DNA from 3 places in the Chitinophaga sp. HK235 genome. Region 2 is predicted to be linked to each of the others. Evidence: riboswitches for the same ligand, from Rfam matches in the RefSeq annotation. Region 2 holds a riboswitch; each other region holds the start of a gene.
What was found. A riboswitch is a leader RNA that binds a small molecule or an ion and turns the genes downstream of it on or off. The one in region 2 is predicted to bind thiamine pyrophosphate.

Region 1: it holds a riboswitch for thiamine pyrophosphate, as region 2 does, so the genes downstream of both, KD145_RS26010 (TonB-dependent receptor) here and thiS (sulfur carrier protein ThiS) in region 2, are expected to answer to the same signal.
Region 3: it holds a riboswitch for thiamine pyrophosphate, as region 2 does, so the genes downstream of both, KD145_RS06365 (hypothetical protein) here and thiS (sulfur carrier protein ThiS) in region 2, are expected to answer to the same signal.

The regions. Positions count from the first base shown of each region.
Region 1 covers NZ_CP073766.1:6,804,484-6,810,276, reverse strand. Annotated here, with positions in the region: gene der (ribosome biogenesis GTPase Der) at 1-600, opposite strand, end outside; gene era (GTPase Era) at 644-1,513, opposite strand; tRNA gene KD145_RS26020 (tRNA-Met) at 1,626-1,697, opposite strand; gene KD145_RS26015 (single-stranded DNA-binding protein) at 1,981-2,388, opposite strand; TPP riboswitch at 2,563-2,658, shown strand; gene KD145_RS26010 (TonB-dependent receptor) at 2,671-5,046, shown strand; gene KD145_RS26005 (hypothetical protein) at 5,099-5,536, opposite strand; gene KD145_RS26000 (hypothetical protein) at 5,702-5,793, opposite strand, start outside.
Region 2 covers NZ_CP073766.1:5,316,187-5,321,979, forward strand. Annotated here, with positions in the region: gene KD145_RS19955 (hydroxymethylpyrimidine/phosphomethylpyrimidine kinase) at 1-534, opposite strand, end outside; gene KD145_RS19960 (thiamine phosphate synthase) at 510-1,112, opposite strand; gene thiC (phosphomethylpyrimidine synthase ThiC) at 1,126-2,979, opposite strand; gene thiS (sulfur carrier protein ThiS) at 3,063-3,266, opposite strand; TPP riboswitch at 3,317-3,419, opposite strand; gene KD145_RS19975 (lipocalin family protein) at 3,537-4,016, shown strand; gene KD145_RS19980 (hypothetical protein) at 4,023-4,274, opposite strand; gene KD145_RS19985 (sterol desaturase family protein) at 4,317-5,156, opposite strand; gene dnaN (DNA polymerase III subunit beta) at 5,497-5,793, opposite strand, start outside.
Region 3 covers NZ_CP073766.1:2,005,185-2,010,977, forward strand. Annotated here, with positions in the region: gene KD145_RS06350 (sugar phosphate isomerase/epimerase) at 1-310, shown strand, start outside; gene KD145_RS06355 (universal stress protein) at 311-1,153, opposite strand; gene KD145_RS06360 (dodecin family protein) at 1,221-1,427, opposite strand; TPP riboswitch at 1,673-1,774, shown strand; gene KD145_RS06365 (hypothetical protein) at 1,867-2,802, shown strand; gene KD145_RS06370 (HAD family hydrolase) at 3,049-3,747, shown strand; gene KD145_RS06375 (phosphoribosyltransferase family protein) at 3,723-4,589, shown strand; gene KD145_RS06380 (TerD family protein) at 4,579-5,133, shown strand; gene KD145_RS06385 (TerD family protein) at 5,165-5,779, shown strand.

The sequences.
Region 1 (5,793 bases), 1.5 Mb from region 2:
TGCACCCACGAGGGCGTTGAGCAGGGAAGATTTACCCACATTAGGCTGGCCAATGATCGCAATTTTAGGGATATTGGATTCCAGGTTGGGGTCTTCCATATCATCGGTGATATTGGTTACGATATCATCGAGCAGTTCACCGGTACCGCTTCCACTCATAGAAGAGAGGAAGAAGGTTTTATCGAAGCCAAGGCTGTAGAACTCAGTGGCTTCCAGCTGACGCTGGCCGTTATCCACTTTATTGACAACCAGGTATACCGGTTTGGAAGTACGGCGCAGGAGATTGGCCACATCGGAATCGAGATCGGTGATGCCGGTTGATACATCGGTCATGAATATCAGCACGTTTGCTTCATCCATGGCCACTTTGGCCTGTTTACGGATTTCCCGTTCAAATACATCATCACTGTTGGATACAAACCCGCCGGTATCGATCACGTTGAAAGATTTGCCGTTCCAGTCCGCAATACCATATTGACGATCACGCGTTACACCGCTCTGATCGTCTACGATAGCTCTGCGCTGTTCCAGTAAACGGTTGAACAACGTTGATTTGCCCACGTTCGGGCGGCCCACTATAGCTACTGTAAATCCAGCCATTGTATATTACTATTACTATTTTTAAAAATTGTGCACAACGGAATTAATATCCGTATTCTTTCAGGAAGAGATCGTTGTCTCTCCATTTACCACGTACCTTAACGAACAGTTCGAGGAACACCTTACGTTCGATGAATTGCTCGATTTCTTTTCTGGCCTGTGTTCCCAGCTCACGGATCGATTTACCTCCTTCTCCAAGAATGATGCCTTTCTGCGTATCACGGGTAACGATGATCTCTGCCGTTATTTTAGTCAGTGTTTCCTTTTCCTGGAACTGAGTGACGATTACGGTAGTATGGTAAGGGATTTCTTCTTCAAACAACTGGAAGATTTTTTCCCGTATCATTTCTGCCACCAGAAAACGTGTAGACTTGTCCGTGAGGGTATCGTCCGGGTAAAAAGGGTTCCCTTCCGGGAGCATGGCAACGATTTCCTTCATCAGTTCGGGGAGTCCTTTTTTCTGTCTGGCAGAGATAGCTACTACCGCTTTGGCTTTTCCCCATGCTTTAACCCGTTCGAGCAGTGCGTCCATGTCTGCTTTAACGAGGTTATCCATTTTGTTGATGATGAGGATAGCCGGTACTTTGAGCCGTAAGGATTCGAACAGTTCGAGGTTTTCTTCCAGCGAGTCTTTTGCGTCCATGATCAGTAAAGCCACGTCAGCATCTTCCAGGGCTGATTTCACCGCACTCATCATTTTTTCGTGCAGTTTATATTTCGGGTCGATGATACCAGGGGTATCGGAGAATACGATCTGGTAGCCCGGCTCTGTCAATACGCCTGTGATACGATGTCTGGTGGTTTGCACCTTGGGGGATATGATAGCCAGCTTTTCACCGATGATGGCGTTGAGCAAGGTACTTTTTCCCGCATTGGGCTTACCGAATATGTTTACAAAACCTGCTTTGTGCATGATGATCTTATGAAGGCTGTGATGCATTCCACAGCTCAAACTTACGGAAATAAAAAAAGCCGAATTTCTTCGGCTCTTTCTGGTCTCTTTACCAGCGCTGATGCGCTCTTTGTAGCGAGGAGCGGATTCGAACCACTGACCTTCGGGTTATGAGCCCGACGAGCTACCTCTGCTCTACCTCGCAATGAGGGTGCAAAGATAGAATTATTTTCATTCACACCAAATCTTTTTAAAAAAAAATTAAAAAAGGGGGTGTTGGGGTAATATTTCTGAGGGGTAAAAATGAAAGCAATCCGCCAGGGCACTATATCCTGTGGCCAATAGATTCTACTAAAAATTATTATATACAACTAACAACACATACATACTAAAAGATATGATATGGTGAATGGGAGCAATAACCTTATCGGAAAAGAAGCTGTCTCCATTACCAGAGACAGCCCTTCCTGTTGGAATGCATGTTTTATTTAGAAGGGCAGATCGTCGGCGGGTTGTTCTTCCACAAGCTCCTGCTCGGGAACAGCCGGAACTTCAGGCATGATCGTGCGGCGTTTTTCATCATCCTTACGGCTAAGCAGCTGCAGCTGGAAAACCCGGAGCCGGAGTGCTCCCGCAGGATTGTTGTTTTTAGTGATGTAACCTTCCGATTTGGGCGCTCCTTCCACAAATACCAGCACACCCTGGTTCAGATAAGGTGCCAGTCCTTCCCTGTTCCACAAAGAGCAGTCCACCCAGGTGGTCCGTTCTTCCAGCACGCCGGCGTGGTTTCTGAAACGCTCATTCACCGCCACCGGAAAATTAAGCACCACATTGCCGTTCACTTCCTTCCTGACTACATCCCGGCCCAAATGGCCGATTAACTGAAGTTTGATCATCTGATAAAGATTTAATGGTTAAAAATTTATACAAGATGATTGAGAGAAGTGCAGCAGGAAAATACATCATTTTTTCCGTTTTCACGCCAGCGGCTACACACACCTGTCAACAAAAAACAATTTTATGTTTTTATTAACCTATCTTTGCAGCTTAGCAAGGAATCAACAACTCCTTCGCCATTTATGGGGTGCCTTACTTTTCAGGCTGAGATCACACCCACAGAACCTGGACCAGGTAATGCTGGTTAGGAAATTGAAAACAGAAAACAGACATATTTAAAAATGAAACAGCTTATGTTGCTGGTGCTGCTGTCTATAGCAGGCACTTTACAGGCACAATCCCTGCTGACGGGTACCGTTACCAGTAAAACCAATGGTAAACCGCTGGAAGGTGTTACCATCTCTATCAACCAAACAGGCACCTTAACAGATCAAAAAGGCCGTTACAGCATTCATCTCCCTAAAAAAGGAAATTATACGCTTCAGGTAAGTTATATCGGTTACAAATCCTACAACACCACCCTGCAGGCTTCCAACAGCACACAGGTGGCAGATATCGCACTGGAAGAAACCGGCCTTCTTGTGAAACCGGTAGAGATCAGCAGTCTCCGCGCCGGTAAAAACGCTCCGTTTGTGAACAGCACTTTATCTGCTGCCGATATCAAAAAGGCCAACCTCGGACAAGACCTGCCCATACTGCTGGACCAACAACCCGGCGTAGTCACCAGCTCCGACGCCGGTACCGGTATCGGCTATACGGGCATGCGCGTACGTGGCTCCGACATCACCCGCATCAACGTTACCGTTAACGGTATACCTGTCAACGATGCGGAATCACAAGGTACTTTCTTCGTGAACATGCCTGATTTTGCCTCCTCCGTGAGCAGCATAGAATTGCAACGCGGTGTAGGTACCTCCACCAACGGAGCCGCCGCCTTCGGGGCCACGCTCAACCTCAGCACCAACGAATTCCGTGAAAAAGCATATGGTGAAATCAATAGCAGCTTCGGCTCCTTCAACAGCTGGAAAAATACTGTCAAAGTAGGTTCCGGCCTTATCAACGACCACTTCACCATCGACGCACGCCTGTCTAAAATCACCTCCGACGGATATATAGACCGCGCCACCTCTGACCTGCGCTCCTTCTATACTTCCGCCGCGTACATCTCCAAAAAGACAGCGCTGCGCCTCAACATCTTCTCCGGCAAAGAAAAAACATACCAGGCCTGGAACGGCGTACCAAAGGCATTCCTGGACTCCGCCAGGACATATAACTCTGCCGGCACCGCAAAACCCGGTACTCCCTACAACAACGAAACTGACAACTACCAACAGGACCACTATCAGCTGTTCCTCAATCAGGAAATAAATTCCGGTCTCAACTTCAACGTAGCCCTGCACCTCACCCGTGGCCGCGGCTACTACGAACAATATAGAGCCAACAGTGCACTCTCTGATTACGGTCTGCCTCCCTTCGAAATCAACGGCACCCCAGTTACCAGCACCGACCTGGTACGTCAGCTCTGGCTCGACAACTACTTCTACGGCAGCGTCTTCTCTGTGAACCGTACCGGCAACAAATTCAACTGGAGCCTCGGCGGCGGCTGGAACCGCTATACCGGTGATCACTACGGTAAAGTCATCTGGGCTAAAGTCGGCATAGACAAAGACCATGAATACTACCGCTACCCCGCCGACAAAAACGATTTCAACATCTACTGGAAAGGAGAATACAAAATCACTGAAGCACTGCGTCTCTTCGCCGATCTGCAGTACCGCAACATCGCCTACAACATGAACGGCTTTGAAGCCGCACCGGAATATATGGCGCATGTCTACTATAACTTCTTTAATCCTAAGGCTGGCATCTCTTATCTGCTCAGTCCCGCCAGCCGGGTGTTTGCCTCCATCGCCGTGGCGCATAAAGAACCTAATCGTGTTGACTTCGAATCCAACTACGGCGTAACACAGCCTAAACCCGAAGTACTCCGCGACCTCGAAGCCGGTTACTCCTGGAGCAACAGCATCGCCTCCCTCCAGGCCAACGTATACTACATGAACTATAAAAACCAGCTCGTACAAACCGGTATGCTCACCGATGTAGGTGCTTATGTTCGTACCAACATACCTAAGAGTTATCGTGCAGGCGTGGAAGTGAGTGGTAACGTTAAACTGAGCAATATCTTCTCCATCGCTGCCAACGCAGCTTTCAGCCAGAATAAAGTACTGGACTACAATGCTATCTCCTACGACAGCAATGCTGTAGCCCACACTGAGACATATAAGAAAACAAACATCTCCTTCTCCCCTTCCTTCGTAGGTGGATACACACTGACTGCCCGTCCGCTGAAAGGTCTCACCATAGACCTGATCGGCAAATACGTCAGCCGTCAGTATCTGGCTAATACTTCCAGCAACGATGCCAGTCTCGATCCTTATTACGTAAGCAACCTTCGTTTCAACTACGTAGTACCGCAACCGTTATTCCGCGAACTGGGACTGCAACTTATGCTCAACAATATCTTCAATAAAAAATATGAGCCTAACGGAAGCACCTACAGTGCTTATGATCTGAAGCAGAACAAGGTAGTGTATGATACTTACTACTACCCCATGGCAGGGTTTAATTGTTTTGTGGGAGTGAGTGTAGGGTTTTAGGATAAACTGTAAATATTAACGGCCGCCTTGTACAAAGGCGGCCGTCGATATTTTAACCGGGTCCAATTTGAGTCAGCCCCTTTTGTTTATAATTATCATTTACAATTAAATCCATTGCTTCGGGATTGCTTAGCTCTATCTGAATTACTTTATAAGGTATTTTGAAATCTTGTGGCACAGGAGCGATTGTTGGCGTGTAAATGAACAATGTATCATCCTGTAGTTTGTAATATATAGCAGACAGTCCTCTATAAACATATTCACGTGAGCTTTGAGGCGTGAAATCCGTACTATCAATATTTGAAATTACATTTACCTGTTGGTCCCCTGTTAATCCCCACGTCATTTGCTTTATGAAAATTGGTGGGTATCCTGGTTTTGAAGGTAGCTTTGTTATTGTAGTCTGAACGTTTTCATAATCACAGCTAAAACAGACTACTGTTATAATCATGCAAACAGTAACCAGGCATAACCACTTTTTGTTTTCCACATAGGTCTATTTAAATAATTGAACAACAATACAAACTATCACCCTTAAGCTCAAAAGGCATTTTATTATTACATCATAATAATCAGAAGCTTCAGGTAATACATAAGTTTATTTTCTTTGACAGTTTGTTAGCAGACAACCGTCCAACCCCACCAATTCCCGTTTCTACTCTTCATAATCCGGGAATATTAATGGATACCTAGGAGAAATAAAAGCGTTTTTCTCAGGATATCCACTCCCCAAGCATATCAATTCCT
Region 2 (5,793 bases):
GGGTCTACCCTCATGATGTCCTCCTTTCAGCAGTACGGCACACTGGACCGCGAGTTGTTGTGCAGCTTCTTCTCCATCGGTCATGCCAGCCAGTAGTGTGGCCTCGTGATAATTGGGTGTAAGAAGGTACAGTTCAGATAGCAGTTCCTGCCAGGCCTGGTGCTGGATGCTTCCGTGGAAAGTATGTCCGGCGGAGGCTTTGAGCACCGGGTCGAGGATGATATGGATGCCGGGCGACAGGTGTTTGACCGTGCGCACCAGTTCCAGCATACCGTATACATCGGCCATGATACCGATTTTGCAATAGCGGATGCTGTTGGTGGCCAGCAAAGGTCTGGCCTGCGCCAGGATACAGGGCAGCGACAACCACTCCACCGAAATGAAGTCGCTGGCTGTTTGCACGGTGAGGGCGGTACATACGCCCAGTCCGTACACGCGGTGCTGTTCAAATGTTTTGATATCTGCCAGCAGGCCGGCTCCACCGCTGGGGTCGAGGCCTGCAAAGCTCATTACGGATGGTCGTTGCTGTTCCATTGTGCCTGAATACGCTGATAATTGTTGACCGCCTGTTCCGGTTGTTGCCAGATAGCGCCCAGCAGGGCGGCGCCATCATAATGCCAGTCTTTTAACCTGCTGATGTTGCTGGCATCGATGCCTCCCATGCCTAACACCTGCCTTCCCTTTTTATCGGGAAGGGGTTGTGCAAAGCGGCCATTGTAGCCTGCTTTGGATATGCTGTCAAATACGGGGCTTAACAGCAGTGTGGTAAACTGTGGTGCCATGGAAGTGATGTCTGCCATATCATGGATACCTGTGCTGCAATTCCTGTAGCGTTGCAGACAAAGCTGTAACTCTCTGCAGTTCATGCTTTCCCGTACTTTACCACTTAGGTGGAGGCCTCCCACCGGAAACCGCTGACATACCTGAAAGTTATCGCGGACAATGATGCGAGCATAACAGGATGGGTCTGTTTTGTCCAGCAAGGCCATGTATTCCCTCGGTTGCCAGCTTGGCTTTCGTAGCAGGATACGATGGGCTCCTGCCTGCAGCAGGTCCGCGATTATTTTTTCTTCTTCGTATATGCGTTCTGGTGAGGTGATGATCCAGATCATACGGATGTGTTTTTTATTGATATATCTCGCCACCTTGAGCCGTAAATGCTTTTGATTGCTCTGTCATGCCGGCTTCCAGTGCTGTTGTTTCATCGAGTCCCTGTTTGGCAGCGAAGTCACGTACTTCCTGGGTAATTTTCATAGAGCAGAAGTGAGGGCCGCACATGGAGCAGAAATGGGCGATTTTGGCGCCTTCTGCAGGCAGCGTTTCGTCATGGAAAGAGCGGGCTGTTTCCGGATCCAGGGAAAGGTTGAACTGGTCTTCCCAGCGGAATTCAAAACGGGCCTTGCTGAGGGCGTTGTCGCGGTGTTGTGCACCAGGATGGCCTTTGGCGAGATCGGCAGCATGTGCCGCGATTTTGTAGGTGATAACACCTTGCCGTACATCTTCCTTGTTTGGTAGGCCCAGGTGTTCCTTGGGCGTAACATAACACAGCATGGCGGTACCAAACCACCCTATCATGGCGGCTCCTATGCCGGAAGTGATATGATCGTAGCCGGGAGCGATATCCGTAGTGAGAGGACCAAGTGTGTAGAAGGGTGCTTCATGGCAGTGTTGCAGCTGTTTGTCCATGTTTTCTTTGATAAGATGCATGGGCACGTGACCCGGACCTTCTATCATTACCTGCACCTGATGTTTCCAGGCTATTTTGGTGAGCTCTCCCAATGTTTCGAGTTCTGCAAACTGGGCGGCATCGTTGGCATCGGCGATACTGCCGGGACGAAGACCATCACCCAGTGAGAAAGAAACGTCGTGGGCTTTCATGATTTCACAGATCTCTTCAAAGTGGGTATAGAGGAAGTTTTCCTTGTGGTGAGCCAGACACCATTTAGCCATGATAGAGCCGCCACGGGATACTATGCCTGTTGTTCGTTTAGCCGTCAGCGGTATATAACGAAGTAATACACCTGCATGAATGGTGAAGTAGTCTACACCTTGTTCTGCCTGTTCGATAAGGGTGTCGCGGAAGATTTCCCAGGTAAGGTCTTCTGCTTTACCGTTCACTTTTTCGAGCGCCTGGTAGATAGGTACTGTACCAATGGGCACCGGGGAATTGCGGATGATCCACTCTCTTGTTTCGTGAATGTTTTTACCGGTGCTGAGGTCCATGATGGTATCGGTACCCCAGCGGCAGGACCATACGGCTTTTTCCACTTCCTCCTCTATGCTGGAGGTCACGGCGGAGTTGCCAATGTTGGCGTTTATTTTTACGAGAAAGTTACGGCCAATGATCATGGGTTCACTTTCCGGGTGGTTGATGTTGGCGGGTATGATGGCGCGTCCGGCGGCCACTTCCTGTCTTACAAATTCGGGTGTGATGAGTTTGGGAATATGGGCGCCCATGCTATTGCCCGGATGCTGATGCCAGAGCGGGTCGTTTTCCCGGAAGAGTTTGTCTGCGTATTGATTTTCGCGGATAGCGATATATTCCATTTCGGGGGTGATGATGCCTTGTTGCGCATAATACAACTGTGTCACATTTTTTCCGGGAAGTGCGCGGAGTGGTTTGGCGCTGATGCTCATTTGTGGCATGTTATCGCCTTGTTGCTGCAGTTGTCTGACGTAGGGACTGGTGTATTGCTGCAGCTGTTCCACATCTCCCCTGCTGCTGATCCATGATTCGCGCAGTCGGGGTAGTCCGCGGGTAACGTCGATGTTAATGGCGGGGTCGGTGTAGGGACCGCTGGTATCGTATACGATCACAGGTTCATTAGGGCTGGCGGTGCCATTGCGGCCATTAGTGCGTGTATCCGTTAAGGTTATCTTTCTCATAGCCACCTTTACGGGGTGGATCGTTCCGCTAACATAGATTTTTTCTGAAGCGGGGAAGGGAGTACGGCTGATGGCCGCGGGTTTTTGTTGCATGATGTAAGAATTTTTGGACATGGGAATCGCGCTTCCGTTTGATATAACGGAAAAGGGTAAACGAAGAAAAATTAATACAGGTTTTATCCGCCCTGCGTGGCGCGGATAATGGTTATACTATCGGCGTTTTGTAATGGTTGCTGGTCCCAGTTGTTTTTGGGGACCACCTGATTGTTGACCGCGATAGCGATACCTTTTTGAGCAGAGAGTTGAATAAACTGTAATAGGGCAGCAATAGTTATCCCTTGCTGCACCGCATAAAGTTTATTGTTTACAAGGACTTCCATGCGTGTTGGAATTTAAGTGAAACAATAAACTTTAAGGATGTGGAAGATGAGAAAGTTCAGTTACTTTTCCCTACGGCAGTATGAACTGCTTCAGGTACTGAGGGTATCATCTCAGCTTATCCCTGTTCAGGATAAACACCCCTAAAGTGATTGTAAAAGTAAAAGAAAAAATGATAATGGAGAGGGAATATTATTTTTCTGCGAGGGCTGCTGGTTTGGAGTGGGCAAAAAATATGGGTTGTATATAGTCGTAATTCGTAATTTAGTTTCATGCTAAGGAAACAGTTACCGTCACTATTGCCATTTTTATTGTTATTAATTGCCTGTAAGCAGAAAGCCGGCAGGGCACCGGAAGAGGTAGCTCATGACAGCAGCCTGATAGTTATAACAGATAGCAGCAATGCCGGCGTTACCGACAGCATCGCTGCTGTAACTGATACACTGCATATTGATGCAGCTAAGCTCATAGGGAAATGGATACAGCCCGTAGCGGGCCTGGATAAGGAAATGCAGGGATTTCAACTGCGCAGTAACGGGACAGCCCGCTCTATTAACATGTACACGCTGATATATGAAAAATGGGCGCTGAATAACGACACACTGTTATTGTGGAGCCATTCGGAGGGAGTAAAGGATACTGCTGCCATTGTGGACACCACTATTATCAGGGAGTTGTCAGATACATCGTTGGTATTGTTTCCTATAAAAGCTGCTGAGGGCTATACGGACAGGTACCGTCGTCGCCAATAAACCTACTCAGCTATAAATCTGCCACAGTCCTACCAGGCAGGCTACTACCGACATGAAGATGCCGGCGGCGGCGAGCTGCATATCATCGATGTTTTTTCTGCCGATAAAGAGGGAAATAAGACCGAGTATGCCAGCTACAACACCGGATGTAACGGCATAGGCGGGCGTTTTGGTAGTAAAGGCAAATGCTGCGGCGATAACGCCGATTACCAGTGCAGCAATGCAGGTTGTTTTTGTGAGTGTGGTTGAGTGTTGCATATATATTCGGATTTAATGAACAGATGAAGAAAAATCGTACAATTATAGGTTACTGCTTACTCCACTTACCTTGTCTTTGTCAGTTACAGGGTGTTCCCAGGGCACTTTGAGCAGTGGGCCTACTTCCTGGTAACGGTTATCCGTATATTCATCCAGTCCGTAACGGATGGAGGTAGTATCGGGAACTGCTTTAAAGGTGCCGAAAAGGCGATCCCATATAGAGAAAATATTGGCATAATTGGAGTCTGTTTCCGGTTGGTAATGGCTATGATGCACCTTATGCATGTCGGGTGACACGATCACCCAGCTGAGGATATCATCGAGTACTTTGGGCAGCCGTATGTTGGCATGATTGAACTGCGACATAAATGCGGACAGGGTCTGGTAAAACATCACCATCCAGAAGGGTACTCCCATGGTGATGATGGCCACAAAGAGGGCGGCTACCCGGAAGATACTTTCTACCGGATGATGGCGCAGCGCGGTGGTAGCGTCAATCTGGGTGTCTATATGGTGTATTTTATGGAACTGCCACATCCAGGCGGCTTTATGTTGTACGAGATGGATCAGGTAAGCGCCTATCAGGTCGAGCATCAGGAGGGCCAGTATGGTATGGAGCCATAGGGGGAGATGGAGCCAGTACAGGAGTCCGAAGTGGGTGCTGCTGGTCCACAGGGAGGCTTTGACGATCAGGAAGGCGCAGGCAGTGTTGATGACGAGGGTGGTGAGTGTAAAGAACAGATTCGTACCGGCATGACGGTACTTGTTGTTACGGAAGTGGAAACGGGGCACCAGGCCTTCTATGATCCACAGTAACAGCAATCCGCCCACGAGGATAGCGGTGCGGTAATAAGATGGAATATTTTCAAAAAATGTTACCATATACTGGTAAGATATATTCGGAACTGTCTTTAACGTTGCTTTAATGCATACTGGAGGTTTTTTCGGGCCGGCAACAATTTCTAACGGGTGGATATTCGGGAGTAACTAATCTATACAAATACTGTTTCTACTGTTGTTTCTATAAGCTGTTTTTTCTGTTTACTCCGCTTAAAAATTACAACATTTTGGGGAATAAATAAGCGCTCTTTTCCGCCATGGGCAAAGAAAAAAGCAACCTCTTTGGAAGAGATTGCTTTATATATAAGTTTTTAGCTATAAGCATGTGACTTTTAGTATATCCGTTTGCTTTAGGCGGGACTAAAAGTTACTTTTTTACAGTTTAGTTATTCAGCATCAGTGGCATTACCAGCATGAGCAGATCTTCATTTTCTTCTTTTTCGGAAGGTTTGAGGATACCTGCTTTGGTAGCGGTGGCCAGTTCAACGGTTACTTCATCCCCTTCTGCGGCGTTGAGCATTTCGATGAGGAATTTGGCGTTGAAGGCGATCTGCATATCTTCGCCGGTGTACTGGCAGTTCATACGTTCGTTACCTTCAAAGGAGAAGTCTACGTCCTGGGCGGAGAGCTGCAGTTCAGTGCCGGTGATATTGAGTGCTACCTGGTTGGTGCTTTTGTT
Region 3 (5,793 bases), 3.3 Mb from region 2:
CCGCATGGGCCTGTGCATCGACATCGGCCATGCCACCCGTGCAGGCGAAGATCCCGCCAAAGCAGTCCTGGCCTATAAGGAACGGGTATTCGATCTTCATCTCAAAGATGTGACACAGGCGTCCAAAGATGGTAAAGCCACCGAAATAGGCAGAGGTGTCATCCGCTTCGATCAGCTGGCAAGCGCATTGGAAAAAATCAAATATAAAGGCATCTGCAGCATAGAATACGAGAAAAACATGACAGACCCGCTGCCCGGTATCGCAGAATCTGTTGGCTATTTCAAAGGGGTCGTTAACACAGTAAAATAATCATTCCGGCAACGCCGGTATCGACAACAAAGGTACCTGCGAATTATAAGCAAGCTCCTTCGATATACTCTTGTGAAAAATGGAAGAGATAAATGAATGTTTCTTCGGGACCGTCACAATCAGGGAAGCATGATTCTCCCTTGAAAACTCAAGCACGCCTTCCACGACATTGGTACCGTTCATATAATGGAAGGTGGGATTGTATTGCTCCAGCAGGTCATGCAGCTGGGAGATCTGCTCTTTTGTTTCCGGGGAATACTTTTCTCCGGAAACAGGTTCCACATTTACTACATGCACTTCCGGCTTAAACAGGTCCAGGAAGTGATACAGCTGTTGGGCGGAAGATTTTGATATATTCCGGAGGTCCGTAGAAAAAATGATGCTTTTGATTTCTTTACCTACGATAGCATCTTTAGGCACCACCAATACCGGGTATTCGCTCGTTTTCATCACCTGGGAAGTATTGCTGCCCATAAAAAAATGTTCCAGGTTCGACTTCCCTGAAATACCCATCACTACCAGGTCTACCTCCTTCTCTTTACAGAGTTTGTTAAGATGATCGGGCAGATAGGCTTCTTCCGCCAGCAGGTCATACTTAATATCTGTGTCTATCATAAGGCGCAGCTGGTCCTGGATAGCCGCCAGTGATTCCATGTTTTCCAGATAAACGAGATTATCCATTTTCGGTGTTGGCACGGGAAATTCGGAACCAGCTATAATGGTCCGGTATGCATGGTAAAGGATGATCCGCTCTACCTGCAGTTTGTCGGCCAGGTTGCTGGCGTATTCTGCCGCCCGGAAGGCAGCGTCCGAAAAGTCGGTCAGTATCAGCATCGATTTCATAATAGCTTCATTCAATGTGGTGGAAATAGGGATTGAACAATTGGCCGGCCCAATCCCTGTTTGTTTGTCAATGATGGTCCACTCTGAAAGACACTTTACAGATCAGCCCATAGGTGGAGAGCTTCCCGTCTTTTACATGCACTTTCAGATCTTTTATATAAACGGAGTCTATATTGTGCACCGTTTTGGACACTTCTTTCACCGCATTTTGAATTGCGTCATCAAAACTCTTTTCGGAGGAAGCAATAACCTCAATCACTTTTACGATAGACATAATAAAGATTTTAAGGTGAAATAATACAGTATTTGTACATGAAACAAACGATCTACCTGTTTGTTCAACTGCTTGCCTGCACCGGGTTTGAGGCTTCTTTCAACCGAAAGCGGACAGGCAAAACCTGATACACAATGTGCAATCCATGCTACAGTAAAAGGCTGTGTCGGCAAATGGTTTTATTGTGAATCAATAGCTTGGCCAAACCAGCAGATACGGCATGGTTCTTTTACCTGTTTCAATAGCGTTTCTGAAAAGGGGTGGTTTGGAATGAAAACAAATCTGAGATGAAACCCTAATAACCTGAACTGGATAATACCAGCGTAGGGAAGCAGGAAACACGAAGGAGGCACTGGAAAAACCGGCGCCTTCTTTTTTTAAATCCTGATTTAATAACTATCTTACGGGCTTGATTTTTTTTAATCTAAACCCTGTACCAATGAAAAAAATGTGGATGGCCTGTGCCTTGTTGTTGCCCGTTTCCCTGTACGCCCAAACTGCAACACTCGTTCCCCCTGCTAATAATAGCTACGCAGGATTGGAAAAAAATATGCTCTTTTATGCCAACACCCGCTTTAAAGTGACGCAGGCAGGCGGCAACCAGCTGGACCTTTACAAACTCTTTGATGGAAGGTACGATCCTGCCTATACCACCGCCCCTTCGGAGAGTAATCCTACTGTGATCACTATAGAAGGTTTTAAAGTACAAAACACTCAGCGACTCGCCTACGTGGGGTGGACAACCCGCTACTGGGCTCCTGTTCATTTTAAGGTTGAAGGTTACGATATAAGTGGCCCCGGCTGGGTAACGCTGGCGGAGGTGACTAACAATGCTAACGGTGAATTCATCAAGGATATAAATGGCTTGTTTGCCCAGATCCGATTTACTTTTTATACCGGCAGCGGCCCCCAGGGCCAATTAGGCATTTCAGAACTGTTTTATCTGAACGGAGAAGCCACACAGGCCTATGACGGGCTCATGGTTCAGTATGATGATGCCAACAATGTCAATCTGGGCACTAACCTCCACCCCTCTACGCTGAATGTGAATGGAATGATCAATACCAAAAGAGTAAAAGTGAACCAGGACAACTGGGCTGATTTTGTATTTGACCCTTCCTACACGCTGCCTGCATTACCGGCCGTGGAAAAATTCATTCAGGACAATCAGCATCTGCCCAACATTCCCTCTGCAAAAGAAGTAACTGATAAAGGGCTGGACCTGGGCGATATCAGCGCCCGGCTGCTGCAGAAAATAGAAGAGCTGACTCTGTACATGATCGAACAACATAAAAAAATCGAAACACTGACCAGAGAAAACCAGGCCATGGCCGAAAAGATCAAACAACTGCAAAATGGCCGCAGCACTAGATAATTTCAGGTCGTTTTGACAGAAATCGTTTATTATCAATATCTTAATCCTGAAAATATTTCATTTTCGTGTAGGATTAAGTGTTATATTAGTTGCATAAAATATTACCGGCAGGCTTTTTGATATTAACCCGGCTCATAGACCAATGATCAGCTTATAACTTATGAATGCTATGTTACCAACAAAATAGGTTTAACCCTGATTTAAACGCTGTTCCATGACCGCCATTACTTATGCCATCAACAACAGATGAACAACTATTATCATTATTCCTTTGACCTCTGGTTAACACTGATCAGATCAAACCCTTCCTTTAAACAGGAAAGAACAAGGTTTTTTTTTGATCATTTTAACCAGCAGCAGAAATCGCTGGAAGAAACCGACCGGATCTTCCGCAGGATTGACCTTATGACGAATGCCATCAACGAAAAAACCGGTGGCAATCTCGAAGCGGAAGAATTGTACCTGATGGTGATCAGTGAGATGAATGACCACCGGTATGATTTTGAGAAGATAGATCTGCAGGCACTTTACGGAGAAATGGAATCACTGGTAATGAAATATCTGCCGATGGTGTATTGTTCCGCTACCATGAACGTATTGCGTACGCTCAAAGAAAGACAGGGCTGTACACTCAGCCTGCTGAGCAACACGGCCTTCATCAAAGGCCGTACGCTGAGACGGGTGCTGCAGGAACTGGAACTGGACCGTTACCTCGATTTTCAGTTATATTCAGATGAAACGGGGATGTCTAAACCGAATGAGCAGTTTTTCCGTTTGATGCTGGAGCATATTGCCAGCGCCAGAAACGGGGAAGTACTGGCTCCCGGGCATATTATTCATATAGGCGACAACGTGAAAGCAGACATTCAGGGAGCCAGTGCCATAGGTATCCATACCTTACTGGTCAACTCCAACAATCAATGTATTTCAAGTCTACTGAACTGATGAAACAGACCTATTCATTGCACAAAATCACTGATGCCAGCGATTTCGGATTCTGTCCGGACGACTACAGCCGTTTTAAATTCGGAGACGACGCGGTAGCCGCAAAATTTGGTATCAGTCTGGCAGATGGGTTTATAGCACATCACCTGACAGGACGCTCCATCCCACAACTGGTGGTGGTGTCCAGCCCCTATGCCTTTATCCCTACCGCCACCTTCGCCATGAAAAACCATTTCGTTTTCCGGCTCAACAGGTGGCTGGCTGCCAACGGCCATCCGGTACTGCAGGAAACCAAAGTACACCGTATCATCACCTACCGGGAGGATTACGGTGAACTGGATGCGGAACAACGACTGAAACTGATCGGTAACGATTCTTTTCATATAGACCGGGAATTCCTGGCCGGCAAAACCATCCTGTTCCTCGATGATATCCGTATCACCGGCGGACACGAAAGAATGATCCTCAAAATGGTGGAAGCCTATCAGCTGACCAATGAGATGTATTTGCTCTATTTCGCTGAATTGCAGAACCATAGCATACATCCCAGCATTGAGAACTTCCTCAACTACCATTTTGTGAAGTCTATCTTCCACCTGGAAAAAATCATTCAGGATGAACATTTCTGTATCAATACCAGAATTGTAAAATATATTCTCAATTACGATTTCGATTCATTTTGTATTTTCCTGCAGAATCAATCGGACAAGTTCATCCATCTTTTGTACGATATGGCATTAGGCAATAGTTATCATACTATTGAAGCCTATCAACGGAATCTTCATTATATTAACAACTATATATTTCAAAGAAAACATAAAAGCATAGAACATGGCAATTAATTTGCAAAAAGGACAACGGCAGGCAATTAATGCTCCCAAATTTACGATCGGACTGGGCTGGGACACCAACGCCTCTTCTACCGGCACCAGCTTCGACCTGGACGCTTCCATCTTTGTTATGGGAGAAAACAAAAAGATCCTGTCCGACCAGCACTTTATCTTTTACAACAACCTCGTTTCCCCTGATGGCGCAGTAGAACATACCGGCGATAACCTCACCGGTGAAGGCAGCGGCGACGACGAACAGATCAAAATAGACTTGTCTAAGGTAGATCCCCGTGTCACCGAAATATGCGTAGTAGTAACCATCCACGAAGCGGATGCCAGAAGGCAGAACTTCGGCCAGGTAAGAAACTCCTATGTGCGTGTATTCGACTCCGTTACCAACGAAGTGATACTGAAGTATGAACTGGAAGAAGACTTCTCCATCGAAACAGCCGTGGAATTCGGCCGTATCTACAAACGCAACGACGAATGGAAGTTCGAAGCTGTAGGCGTAGGCATGAAAGGCGGACTGCAGGACTATCTGAACAAATACAACTAATCAGTAACACAACGAATAACACAACAATACAATGGCTATTAATCTTCAAAAAGGACAGCGCATCAACCTCGAAAAAAGCAATGGCACCAAACTGCAGCATATCTGTGTAGGCATCAACTGGGGCGCTATTGAAAAGAAAGGTCTTTTTGGCCTGTCCAAATCCAAGGAAGCAGTAGACCTCGACGGCAGCTGCGCCCTGTTCAATGAACAAAAACAACTCCTGGACGTCGTATACTTCGGCAACCTCCGTTCCAAAGACGGGGCAGTACAACACAGCGGCGACGACCTGACCGGCGACATGAATGGCAATGACGGCCTGGACAACGAAGTGATCACCCTTGACTTCTCCCGCCTCGACAGCACCACCAACTATGTAGCTTTTGTGCTCAACAGCTTCAGAGGTCACGATTTCGGTACCATCCCATTCGCTTCCATCCGCATCTATGAAGGCTCCCCTTCCCGCGTAAACGAAGTGTTTGCCACCTACGACATCGCCAGCGGCCCCGGTTTTGCCGGTCATGTGTCTATGGTAATGGGCGTTTTCTACAAAAAGAACGGTGAATGGAGGTTCAACGCCATCGGTGAGCCTACCCGCGACAAAAAATTGCCCGATACCGTGGATACTGTTGCAAGGCAATACCTGTAGTCCTTACCTTTGTA